DNA from 2 places in the Lysinibacillus louembei genome. Region 1 is predicted to be linked to the other one. Evidence: riboswitches for the same ligand, from Rfam matches in the RefSeq annotation. Region 1 holds a riboswitch; the other holds the start of a gene.
What was found. A riboswitch is a leader RNA that binds a small molecule or an ion and turns the genes downstream of it on or off. The one in region 1 is predicted to bind FMN.
Positions count from the first base shown of each region.

Region 2: it holds a riboswitch for FMN, as region 1 does, so the genes downstream of both, R6U77_RS18080 (ECF transporter S component) here and ribD (bifunctional diaminohydroxyphosphoribosylaminopyrimidine deaminase/5-amino-6-(5-phosphoribosylamino)uracil reductase RibD) in region 1, are expected to answer to the same signal.

Region 1 covers NZ_CP137624.1:2,739,474-2,745,321, reverse strand. The annotation lists gene R6U77_RS13660 (EMC6 family protein) at 63-671, shown strand; gene R6U77_RS13655 (hypothetical protein) at 918-1,202, shown strand; gene ribH (6,7-dimethyl-8-ribityllumazine synthase) at 1,375-1,839, opposite strand; gene R6U77_RS13645 (bifunctional 3,4-dihydroxy-2-butanone-4-phosphate synthase/GTP cyclohydrolase II) at 1,854-3,041, opposite strand; gene ribE (riboflavin synthase) at 3,054-3,686, opposite strand; gene ribD (bifunctional diaminohydroxyphosphoribosylaminopyrimidine deaminase/5-amino-6-(5-phosphoribosylamino)uracil reductase RibD) at 3,696-4,721, opposite strand; FMN riboswitch at 4,819-4,935, opposite strand; FMN riboswitch at 5,019-5,135, opposite strand; FMN riboswitch at 5,219-5,337, opposite strand; FMN riboswitch at 5,420-5,538, opposite strand.
Region 2 covers NZ_CP137624.1:3,605,065-3,610,912, reverse strand. The annotation lists gene R6U77_RS18100 (response regulator transcription factor) at 1-269, shown strand, start outside; gene R6U77_RS18095 (ATP-binding protein) at 262-2,034, shown strand; gene R6U77_RS18090 (RNA polymerase sigma factor SigX) at 2,246-2,773, shown strand; gene R6U77_RS18085 (hypothetical protein) at 2,773-3,933, shown strand; FMN riboswitch at 4,141-4,317, shown strand; gene R6U77_RS18080 (ECF transporter S component) at 4,570-5,154, shown strand; gene R6U77_RS18075 (GNAT family N-acetyltransferase) at 5,210-5,659, shown strand; gene R6U77_RS18070 (ABC transporter substrate-binding protein) at 5,673-5,848, opposite strand, start outside.

The DNA.
Region 1 (5,848 bases):
TTTTCTTGTTGCTAAAGTTTGGATTTCTTTGCTAAAATAGGATGACTGAAAGGAGCCATCTTATGTCTTATATGATTTTTATGTTCACAGCTGCTATTATAATAGGCATCGTTAGTGGTATATTCGGTTTATCCACTCACCTCATGATTATAGTGCTTTTCATACTAGCATTTATGAGCCTCGGCTATATTTTGTATACAATACAATTCTCTAAAAACATGGATAGAATCCACAAATTTTTAGAAAAAAATCAAAAGCAGCCTGTTTATCGCTATGCATTTGAAGTTGGTAACGGTTCCGCTGAATCACAGCTTGAAGCAATCGACGCTATTTTAAAAAAGTACAAATCACCTGTCATGCAAGCGACATATAAAATGCATCGCGCACTTTTGTCAAAGAATTACATACTAGCAATGCAGGAAATTCAGACAATTGCCAACAAGCCTTTAGGGCAATACTGTATTGCAACACTTTACGCATTGCAAGGCGACCACCAGCAAGCAAGACAAATCCCTCTCAAACCAGCATGGCAACAGGCTGTTGTAGAAGCAATCATTGCGTTCAATGAACAATCACCACATTATGAGGAGAAAAAGCAGCAAGCCATTGATTTAGCACGTGGTGTTCAACGTTATGTGAATGTGCATTTCTTTAAAGATTTGGAAAAGTGATATGATCCACTTTTTCAAATCTTTTTTTATAATTCTAAAATCCCGATTCGCTCAACGGAGTTACATTTTCGCTCAACCACCGCCCAAATTCGCTCATCAAATTGAAGTTTTCGCTCATCGTGACCCACACCCATCATCTTTCTACTAAATAAGACAATGAAATGACAAAACAAGTGGTTTTTTTCTACGTATGGCCTGTCCTTACTGTGAATATACTAATTAATAGGTAAAGGAGGATTGTCATTTATGTTATTGCTTTTTTTAATTAACCACTGGGCATTTTTTATTTTAGTGATGGTTTTAATGATAACTGGAGGATTATTAAGCTTCCTACTGCCACGTGTTCCAACGATTATTTTTCTACTATTCTTCGTAGCAATTAGCTTTGGCTACACACGACTTTATGACGCAGCCTACTTCACAATACCTATCCTTCTCATCACATGCATTTTCACGGCAATTCCAATTGTGCTCGTTAAATATACATTGTATTTACAGCAAATAGGAGAGCGTTTAGAAACTTCTCCATAGCTTTCTACCAAATCTGATAGGATAATTTTGAAAGCAATCGAGGGAAAACAGTTCGTTTTCATTTGACACTTTTATTTTTTAATAGAGTAGGGAGTGATAATATTGATTTGTTATCACTCCTCTTCACACATTTACCTCTAACAGTTAAATTCCAATAGAAAATTAAAATATCTTAAAACATTTTTGTTAAATTTGCCATTTCTATTGCAGCTACAGCAGCATCGTAACCTTTATTCCCTGCTTTCGTTCCTGCTCGTTCAATTGCTTGTTCAATTGTTTCAGTTGTAACGATTCCAAAAATGGTTGGCACTCCTGTTTGTAAGCCTACATTGGCAATTCCTTTTGCTGATTCGTTACATACGTAATCATAGTGCGTTGTTGCGCCACGAATAACTGTACCAAGTCCAATAACAGCATCATATTTTTGTGATTCTGCCATCTTTTTTGCTATAAAAGGTACTTCAAAAGCTCCTGGCACCCAAGCAATGTCAATGGCATTTTCCTCTACGCCATGACGCTTTAAACCGTCAATCGCACCTGCTAATAATTTATCATTAATAAACTCGTTAAAACGTCCAACAACAATACCTATTTTTAATCCTGTACCTACTAGCTGCGCTTCAAATGTTTTTACCATCATTAATTCCTCCTCTATAATAAATGAGCCATTTTTTCTTTTTTTGTATTCATATAATGAGTATTTTCTTCTACTAAACCAGCAACAAGAGGTACACGTTCCACAACAGTTATATCGTACCGTTCAAGCTGGGCTACCTTATCTGGGTTATTCGTCATTAAACGGATATGTGTAACTCCTAAATCTCGCAGCATCTGTGCGCATAAACTGTAGTCGCGTAGCTCGCTAGGAAAGCCAAGCATTTCATTCGCCTCTACTGTATCGTAGCCTTGCTCCTGCAATTCATATGCTTTTAACTTATTTAATAAGCCAATTCCTCGTCCTTCCTGCCGCATATAAAGAATTGCCCCTTCTCCTTCCTGCTCAATTTTAGCAAGTGCCGCTTGTAACTGTGCTCCACAATCACAGCGTTTCGAGCTAAAAATATCACCTGTTAAACACTCAGAGTGAATGCGAATTAGTGGTGCTTCTGCTTGTTGTAGATTTCCTTTAACAATTGCAACATGCTCTTTAGAGTCGATGAAATTCGTATAACCAATCATTATAAATTCACCATAATGTGTTGGTAGCTGAATTTTCGCTTCACGAGAGACGACCTTCTCTTTTTCAAGACGGTATCGGATTAAGCTTTCGATTGTAATGAGCTTCATATTAAATTTTTCAGCTATTTCTTTCAATTGAGGTAATCGAGCCATCGTACCATCCTCATTCATAATTTCACAAATAACCCCTGCTTGCTTGCTTCCACAAAGCATCGCTAAATCAACTGTAGCCTCTGTATGCCCAGGTCTTACAAGAACGCCATTTTCCTTTGCAATTAACGGAAAAACATGACCTGGTCGGCGAAAATGCTGTGGCTGCACATTATCATCTAGCATTTTTTCAATCGTCAATGCTCTTTGAAATGCACTAATTCCCGTAGTAGTATCCATATAATCAATACTTACTGTAAATGCTGTTTGATGATTGTCTGTATTAAATTGAACCATTGGCTCTAAGCTAAGTGAATGTGCAATTTGTGAGCTAATTGGAGTACAAATCAGCCCTTTCCCATATGTCGCCATAAAATTAATGACTTCAGGCGTTACATATTCAGCTAATACAACAAAATCACCTTCATTTTCACGATTTTCATCATCAACAACGATAACTATTTTCCCTTGTTTTAAGTCAGCAATCGCTTCTTCTATTGTGTTAAACATTTTAGCCCACCTTTAAAATCCATGTTGTCGTAAAAAGTCTTCTGTTAATGTATTTGATCTTACTTTTAATTGTTTAGCAATATACTTGCCTAGCAAATCTGTTTCGATATTGACAGTATCACCTTCACGTTTAAAGCCAAGCGTTGTCTCCCCAAATGTATGCGGAATAATTGAAACCGTAACAATCTCTTTTTGTAAATCAAAAATTGTTAAGCTAATTCCATCAATAGCGATTGACCCACGCGGTATACATAAAGCACTTGCTTCATGAGAAACTTTTATATCAAAATAAACCGCATTTGCAAATGAACGTTTACGTAAAATAACCCCTACTTCATCAATATGCCCTGATACAAAATGACCTCCAAATCGACCATTGGCAATCATAGCACGCTCTAAATTTACAGAGGCTCCTACTTGTAATTGTGCAAGTGATGTTGCACGTATCGTCTCAGGCATAACATCAGCTGTGAAGTTCGTGCTAGTGAAGCTTGTGACAGTTAAACATACACCATTCACTGCGATGCTATCGCCGACCTTCAAATCTTGCATTATTTTTCGAGCACCAATCGTAAAAACAATTGATTCTTGCCCTTTTGTCATTTGCTTAATCGTGCCTAGCTCCTCAATAATCCCTGTAAACAAATGCTCACCTCATTTCATTGTCATTGTTAATTTAATGGCCTCACCTATTTTTTCAACGTCAGTAAAAATAAATTCCTCCTGCAATGTTGCCATCGAAAGTGCCCCAGAACCTAATAGCTTCGGCGCAATATATATAATCATTTTTTGTACAAATCGTTGTTGTAAAAAGACATCCGCCATTTGGCTGCCTGCCTCAACGTATAATGTCATAATGCCTTCATCCGCTAGCGTCCTTAAAATATTTCGCAAGGAACAATCCTCTATTACAAAGGTACGAACGCCTGACAAGTTCCGAGCCTTTGATGTAAAAAGCCAAGTTTGAGCCATTTTATCGTTAAAGACTTTTGCTGCACTCGGAACCTTTCCATCTCGGTCCATAACAACTCGAATTGGTTGTTTATTTGAAGAGCTAAGCCGATTTGTTAAGCTTGGGTTGTCAATACAAACAGTGTTTGAACCAACCAAAATAGCATCATGTATGGAGCGAGCATAATGAACATCCTTCTGAACCTCCTTACCTGTAATTGCCGTTCGCTGCCCTTTCTCGGCGTTAATTTTACCGTCTATCGAAATGGCTTGCTTCAACGTAACATAAGGTAAACGATGTACAATGTAGTAGAAAAATGCTTCATTAATCGCTTTTGCCCCATCTTCACATAATCCAATACTTACTGTAATGCCTGCCTCCTCTAGCCTTCGAGCACCACTTCCAGCTATAAGTGGATTTGGGTCAAGCGTTGCAATAAATACATGGGCTACCTGTGCTTTTATAAGCGCCTCAACACAGGGACCAGTTCGTCCAACATGGCTACAGGGCTCCAGCGTCACATAAACATTCGCCCCTTTAGCTTTCTCACCCGCGATTTTTAATGCATTAATCTCCGCATGTGCCTCACCTGATTTAAGGTGAGCGCCAAAGCCTACAACCTCCTGATTATTTGTAATGACACACCCAACTAGCGGATTGGGAGAAGTTTGATTACTTCCTGATTTCGCTAAATTCAAAGCGAATTGCATTGCTTGCTCGTCATTCATACAGCCACCTCCTTTTAAATTAAAAAAGCCTCCTAAAAAAGGGGCTTTTACGGAGAAGGCATCGCTAAATAAACCAGCACTTTTGCTAGTTTTTTGCCTAATCCTTCTCTCATCCAGACTATTACTGTCGGCTTCGGAATTTCACCGAATCCTGCTTAAAAAGCTCGCGGGCTTTACCGCCGATTGGGACTTACACCCGACCCCGAAGGAATGCTATTCAATTAAAAAACCCCACATTTTTTTGTGGGGTCTGAAAAAAGGCATCATCAAATAAACTAGCGTTTGGGCTAGTTTTTTGCCTACCTTCTCTCATCCAGACTATTACTGTCGGCTTCGGAATTTCACCGAATCCTGCTTAAAAAGCTCGCGGGCTTTACCGCCGATTGGGACTTGCACCCGACCCCGAAGGCATGTTATTCAATTAAAAAACCCCACATTTTTTTGTGGGGTCTGAAAAAAGGCATCATCAAATAAACTAGCGTTTGGGCTAGTTTTTTGCCTACCTTCTCTCATCCAGACTATTACTGTCGGCTTCGGAATTTCACCGAATCCTGCTTTAAAAAAGCTCGCGGGCTTTACCGCCGATTGGGACTTGCACCCGACCCCGAAGGCATGTTATTCAATTAAAAAACCCCACATTTTTTGTGAGGTCTGAAAAAAGGCGTCATCAAATAAACTAGCGTTTTGGCTAGTTTTTTGCCTACCTTCTCTCATCCAGACTATTACTGTCGGCTTCGGAATTTCACCGAATCCTGCTTTAAAAAAGCTCGCGGGCTTTACCGCCGATTGGGACTTACACCCGACCCCGAAGGTAATATTTATAATTGCATCTAATTATACAGCAATAATAATAAAAATCTAGCCATTTGACAAACAAAAAAACTCTTGCACTTTTCTCAATAGAATCTATTTTCATATTATGAACATCACTAACCATATTACTTCAAAGAAATTATTCTAGTTAAGTTGTATATTGCACAGTCACAATAAATTGACTAAGAAGTATGACCATTAATAAAAAGGAGCATTTATACGGACAACAAAACAACCGTATTTTCTTCGTAGTAGTTCTCATTAAACAATCGAAGGAAATTGGTAATAGCGGCACATGCTGCTAGATGAAACAT
Region 2 (5,848 bases), 870 kb from region 1:
ACCGTGTGACAGCGGACGGCGTAGAGGTAAATTTAACACCAAAGGAATATGAGCTGCTTTATTTTCTAGCGAAATCACCTGATAAAGTATTTGACCGTGAACAATTGCTCAAGGAAGTGTGGCACTATGACTTCTTCGGTGATTTACGTACCGTCGATACACATGTCAAGCGCCTACGTGAAAAATTGAACCGCGTTTCTGAAAGTGCAGCGAAAATGATTGTCACTGTTTGGGGCGTAGGCTACAAATTTGAGGTAGTGAATGAATAGAATATGGAATAGTATTGTCGGGAAGCTATGGGGAACCATATTGCTTCTCGTTTCCTTTGTATTATTTATTTTCACGGTATTTATGCTAGAGTTTTTAGAGAGCTATCATAGTACAAGAGCGGAAGAAACATTGCGTCAAACAGCATCAACAATTGCTAATATTGTGGAAAACGACCTAATTGATGATTCCCCATATGAAATTATTCGTAGCGTCTTGCATGAAGGTACAAATGCATTAATTGCCGAAAATCCTGATGGCACAGTTTATGCGATTCAGGAAGGGATGAACAAGGAAAGTATACAACAGCAAATTTTAAAAAATAAAGCATTCGAAAATATTTATGCAAGCAATAAACCCATTTTGCAGGATATGAGGCTACCATCACAAAAGGATGAAAATAAAACAGAGACGTATGTCGTGCTAGCTTTTCCGCTAAAGGGTGATGCTGCTCGACATGGTGCGGTATTTATTTATCAAAATCCAGATGCGATGCACGAGACGAGCAGAGAAACAACGAAAATTGTCTTTATTTCCGCGTTTATAGCCTTTGTTTTAACAACATTTTTTGCCTTTTTCTTATCGAGTCGTATTACATATCCTTTAAGAAAAATGCGAGAATATGCCTTCGAAATTGCAAAAGGTCGTTTTGATTCACAAGTGCCAACAACGCAAAATGATGAAATCGGACAGCTTGCAGTTGCCTTCAACCAAATGGGGCGCCAGTTAAAGCACCATTTAGAAGTTATTAACCAAGAGAAGGAGCAGCTATCAAGCATCTTAACCTCGATGACGGATGCGGTCATTACTTTTAATCGTGATCGTACAATTTTAGTAAGTAATCCACCAGCCGAGCGCCTTTTACAAAAATGGTTTGTGGCGAAGGGGGAGCAAAGCACGAAGCCAATTCCTCCTGAAATTTATCATATGCTAGATCATGTGCTTGATTTTGAAGATAAAATTGAAGAGGAAATTGAAATGGAGGGCTCCTATTACAGCATTACCATTAGCCCTCTTTATAGCGGTGAGCTTGTGCGCGGTGCGGTGGCAGTTATTCGCGATCAAACAGAGCAGCATCGCTTAGAAAAACTACGCTCCGATTTTATTGCCAATGTCTCGCATGAATTGCGCACGCCAATTGCCATGCTACAAGGCTACTCTGAAGCGATTTTAGATGGTGTAGTGATAGATGAAGATGAGCGCAATGAAATGATTAAAATTATTTATGATGAGTCGCAGCGTATGGGACGACTTGTCACAGATTTACTTGATTTAGCACGCATGGAGTCAGGTCATATGCGACTGTATAAAAATCTTGTACCACTTGTGCCAGTTTTGGAGCGTATGACGCAAAAATTTGCACAAGTTGCAAAGGAGAAGCATGTTGATTTACGCTTCATATCAGACATCGAGGAAGATGTTATGGTGAACATTGATGAGGACCGCATCGAGCAAGTGTTGACGAACTTAGTGGACAATGCACTGCGTCACACACCTATTGATGGTGCTGTTACGGTATCGGCATCATATGCTAAATCGTATGCCAAAATTGAAGTACGAGACACTGGGATTGGTATTCCAAAGGATGACCTACCATATGTGTTTGAGCGCTTTTATAAGGCGGACAAGGCGCGTACACGCTCAAAGGGTGGTACAGGTCTTGGCTTAGCTATTGCCCGAAATATCGTGGAAGCGCATAATGGAAATATTGCGGTTACAAGCGTTGAAAAAGAAGGAACTGCATTTACTTTTTATTTGCCGTTGTAATAGAATAAAAGGGTGTGGGAAGTCGAATTTTCCCGCACCCTTTATTTGAATTTAGCCTAGATTTGGACAGAGCAACTCGGCTTTATAACGTTGCGTCCTATAGTAACGAGTAAAGGGATTTGAATTGTATATATGAAATATTTACCAACGAATAAAATGAAACTTTTTTACTGCATGTACGACTAATTTTATGAGGATGGAGGTGGAATGGATGAAAGAATCCATTTTCCATCGATTGTATGATGAATATCACCAAGATGTATTCCAATTCTTAATTTATTTAGTGAAAAACAGATCTGTAGCGGAGGATCTTTCACAGGAAGTGTATATTCGAGTGCTAAGAGCTTACGACAAATTCGAAGGAAAAAGTTCTGAAAAAACATGGCTTTTTTCCATTGCGAAAAACGTCGCCATTGATTACTTTCGTAAAAACAATGTGCGTGAAAGGCATACGTTTGATGCATTTGAATGGGAGAGTGAGCAGCTCGTTTCACCTGTTCAAACACCAGAGCAGTTTGTAGAAATGAATGAAGATATGCGCCAGCTATTAGAGGCGCTTGAATTTTGTACAGGTGATCAAAAGATGGTCATCGTGATGCGCTATTTTCAAGATTTATCGATTGGTGAGACAGCTGACATTTTAAATTGGACAGAGAGCAAAGTGAAGACGACGCAGCATCGTGCAATTAAAGCATTGCGGGGTATTTTAGAGCAGCATGGAAAGGAGGTAAATTCGTAATGAATACGAAATGGGATGAAGAAAATATCGAGAAGCTTTTAAAGCAGGCACCAAAAATCCAAGACCACCGTTCCAAAGAAGAGGTTTTTGCAAAACTCCAACAAGCAGGTGCTTTTGAAGAGCAAGCGCCAACGATGTCAAGCAAGCGTCGTTCATATAAATGGATTTCTAGCATTGCTGTAGCAGCTATTGTAACATGTGGAGTTGGCATCTCAATGCTTGTGATGTCACCAGAGGAAAAGCAAGAAAAGGCAAACGATGTGGCAATGCAAAACGATAATAAGCAGGAAAGCTATAATGATGAAACTGCGGAGACGGAAGCAGATGCAACTACATTTGCAGCAGATAGTGCGACGACTACTCGTATGACCATACCAGATGAAACGTCACCTGTTTATGAAGATGCTGTAGGGGAAGGAGAGGTATTTACTGTCAGCTTAGCAGGAGCTGATGAGGTAAATGTCCCATCAGCCATCGTTATTCCGAAAGAAAAGCTTGTCGAGGATTTGGGCAAAGAAAAGCCTACACAAGTAGAGATGTATAAATACTATGCGCCAAAGCTTGATGAAGAAGGCTATGGCTTTGAAGAACAGCATCCAATAGAAGGTGAAATCATAGAAAATGAGCAAGAGCTTGTTGTGGCATTAGATAAGCCGACAAAGAAAAATATCGAGGCATTAAAGGAAACCTTCCCACAATACGAGGACATTATTTTAGATCAAAATGAAAGTACAAAAATAGAGCTATCAGCATTAACAGCTACGCAAAACTACAGCTATTATTTATTTACACAGCAAGATAAAAAATATTTTGTGCCACAACGGGAAGTAGCATATACGCATGTAGAAGAGGCCATTTTAGGCATGACAGGTCATGCAACGGAACAATATGCATCGGCTATTGTAGAAGGTGTTACATTTTCAGTGACTACCGCTGACCATGTTCATGTGAAATTTGACCAACCGCTTGATTTAGAGACAGTGGATTATACGCAGGCGAAGCAAATGCTAGAAGGCATTATGCTAACAGCTGCTGCGTTTAATCAGCAAGTTATTTTTGAAAATATTGTACAAACGACATGGGATCGCTTTGATTTCACACAGCCACAGCCGATACCTGTGGCGCCAAATGAATTACCACTTGATATCATACAGCCTTAGTGATAAGGCTGTATTTTTATATTTCGCAAATAAATTGGGAAAAAGCGCAGATAGTTGAGGAATTTCGCAGATAAGCTATGAAAAAGCGCAGATATCTTAGGGATTTTCGCAGATAAATCACAAAGAAAGCATAGATAACCAAGCAAAAAGGTTTACTTTTAAAAACTTTCTTTTATAATAGAAAGTGTAGTAACAAATTTTATATTGATTCATCTTCGGGGCAGGGTGTAATTCCCGACCGGCGGTAATTGAAATCGCAATCTCCGACCATTTACTTGGAGGACATTGCTTCAGCATTTCATGAGCCCGCGAGCCCGCTTTTGCGGTGCAGGATTTGGTGTGATTCCAAAGCCGACAGTATAGTCTGGATGGGAGAAGGTGAAGGCGCAGTCGTCATTTTTCGAAAATGTCGTATTTTGCTATACACAAGTCTACTTACTTAATAGGCTTATTTAAGTATCGCAATTTTCGACAAAGTAGCTTTGACATGATGCTTTTTAAGCATTGTCAAAATACGACTTCTTTTAAGCGTGCCTATTTCTCCCTTATACAATCATTGTATAAGGGTTTTTTCGTGAATGGCTGGACTGTCCTTTCTTCTTGCAAGAGTGAATCAGCAAAGAGGAGAGATTTTTTATGCGCAAGCAAAATTTGAAGTTACGTTCAACCGTAACAATCGCTATGTTGAGCAGCATCGCCTTTCTATTAATGATGCTCGATTTTCCATTACCATGGTTCCCAGTGTTCCTAAAAATTGATTTTAGTGATGTGCCAGCATTGATTGCGGCAATTACGATGGGACCAGTCGCTGGTATCATTGTAGAGTTGATTAAAAATATTCTAGACTGGCTATTTAAAGGCGCGCCAACGGGTGTACCAGTAGGACATATGGCAAACTTTGTAACAGGCATTCTATTTATTTTACCAACGTATTATTTTTATAAAAAATTCAAAACGATTCCTGGTTTAGCAGTAGGCTTAGCGGTAGGCACATTCGTTATGTCGATTGGCATGAGCATACTCAACTATTTCGTATTCCTACCAATGTATACGTATTTCCTAGGCTGGGGCTCATTCGATATGTATGAAACAATCGTTCTCGGTATTTTACCGTTCAATATTATTAAAGGTATCATTATTCTAACTGTTGCGATATTGTTATTCCGCACAATGAAAACATGGATTGACAAGCAGCAGTCAACCTATTTATCATTAAAATAAGCATTGAGCCGAGCTAATCAAATAGCTCGGCTTTTTTATAAGGAGAGAAACAAAAATGATTCGAATGCTAACAGCAAGTGAGCAATTACCAATGGATTTACTATTATTAGCAGATCCTTCTGAGGAAATTGTAACGGAGTATGTGCAGCGGGGGTTCTGCTATGTAGATGAGCGTGATGGAGAAATCGTCGGTGTATATGTGTTATTACCAACAAGACCACATACGATGGAGCTAGTGAATGTAGCAATAGATGAAAGGTGGCAGGGGCAAGGCATTGGCAAACAGCTTGTGCTTCATGCGATTGAACGTGCCAAAGCCATGCATTTTAAAACGATTCAGCTCGGCACAGGCAATTCAAGCGTTGACCAGCTAGCCCTTTATCAAAAATGTGGCTTCCGTATTGTCGGTGTCGATCGGGATTTCTTTCTTCAGCATTATGATGAGCCGATTTTTGAAAATGGTATTCAATGTATAGATATGATTCGGTTAGAGCTGTTGCTCTAAAGATCAATCTGCTTTAAGTATTTGTCGCTACAGACGAAATGACTGGAGGGGAAATTTTGCGATAATCTATTTTGCCATGCTGATCAAAATGGATATTATGAAACGGCAAATCCTCGCGCATATAAAAAACATGCTGACGATGTGTTAAAAATTTCAAAACACCAGCCTCAATTAAGCGCGCCTCTATTT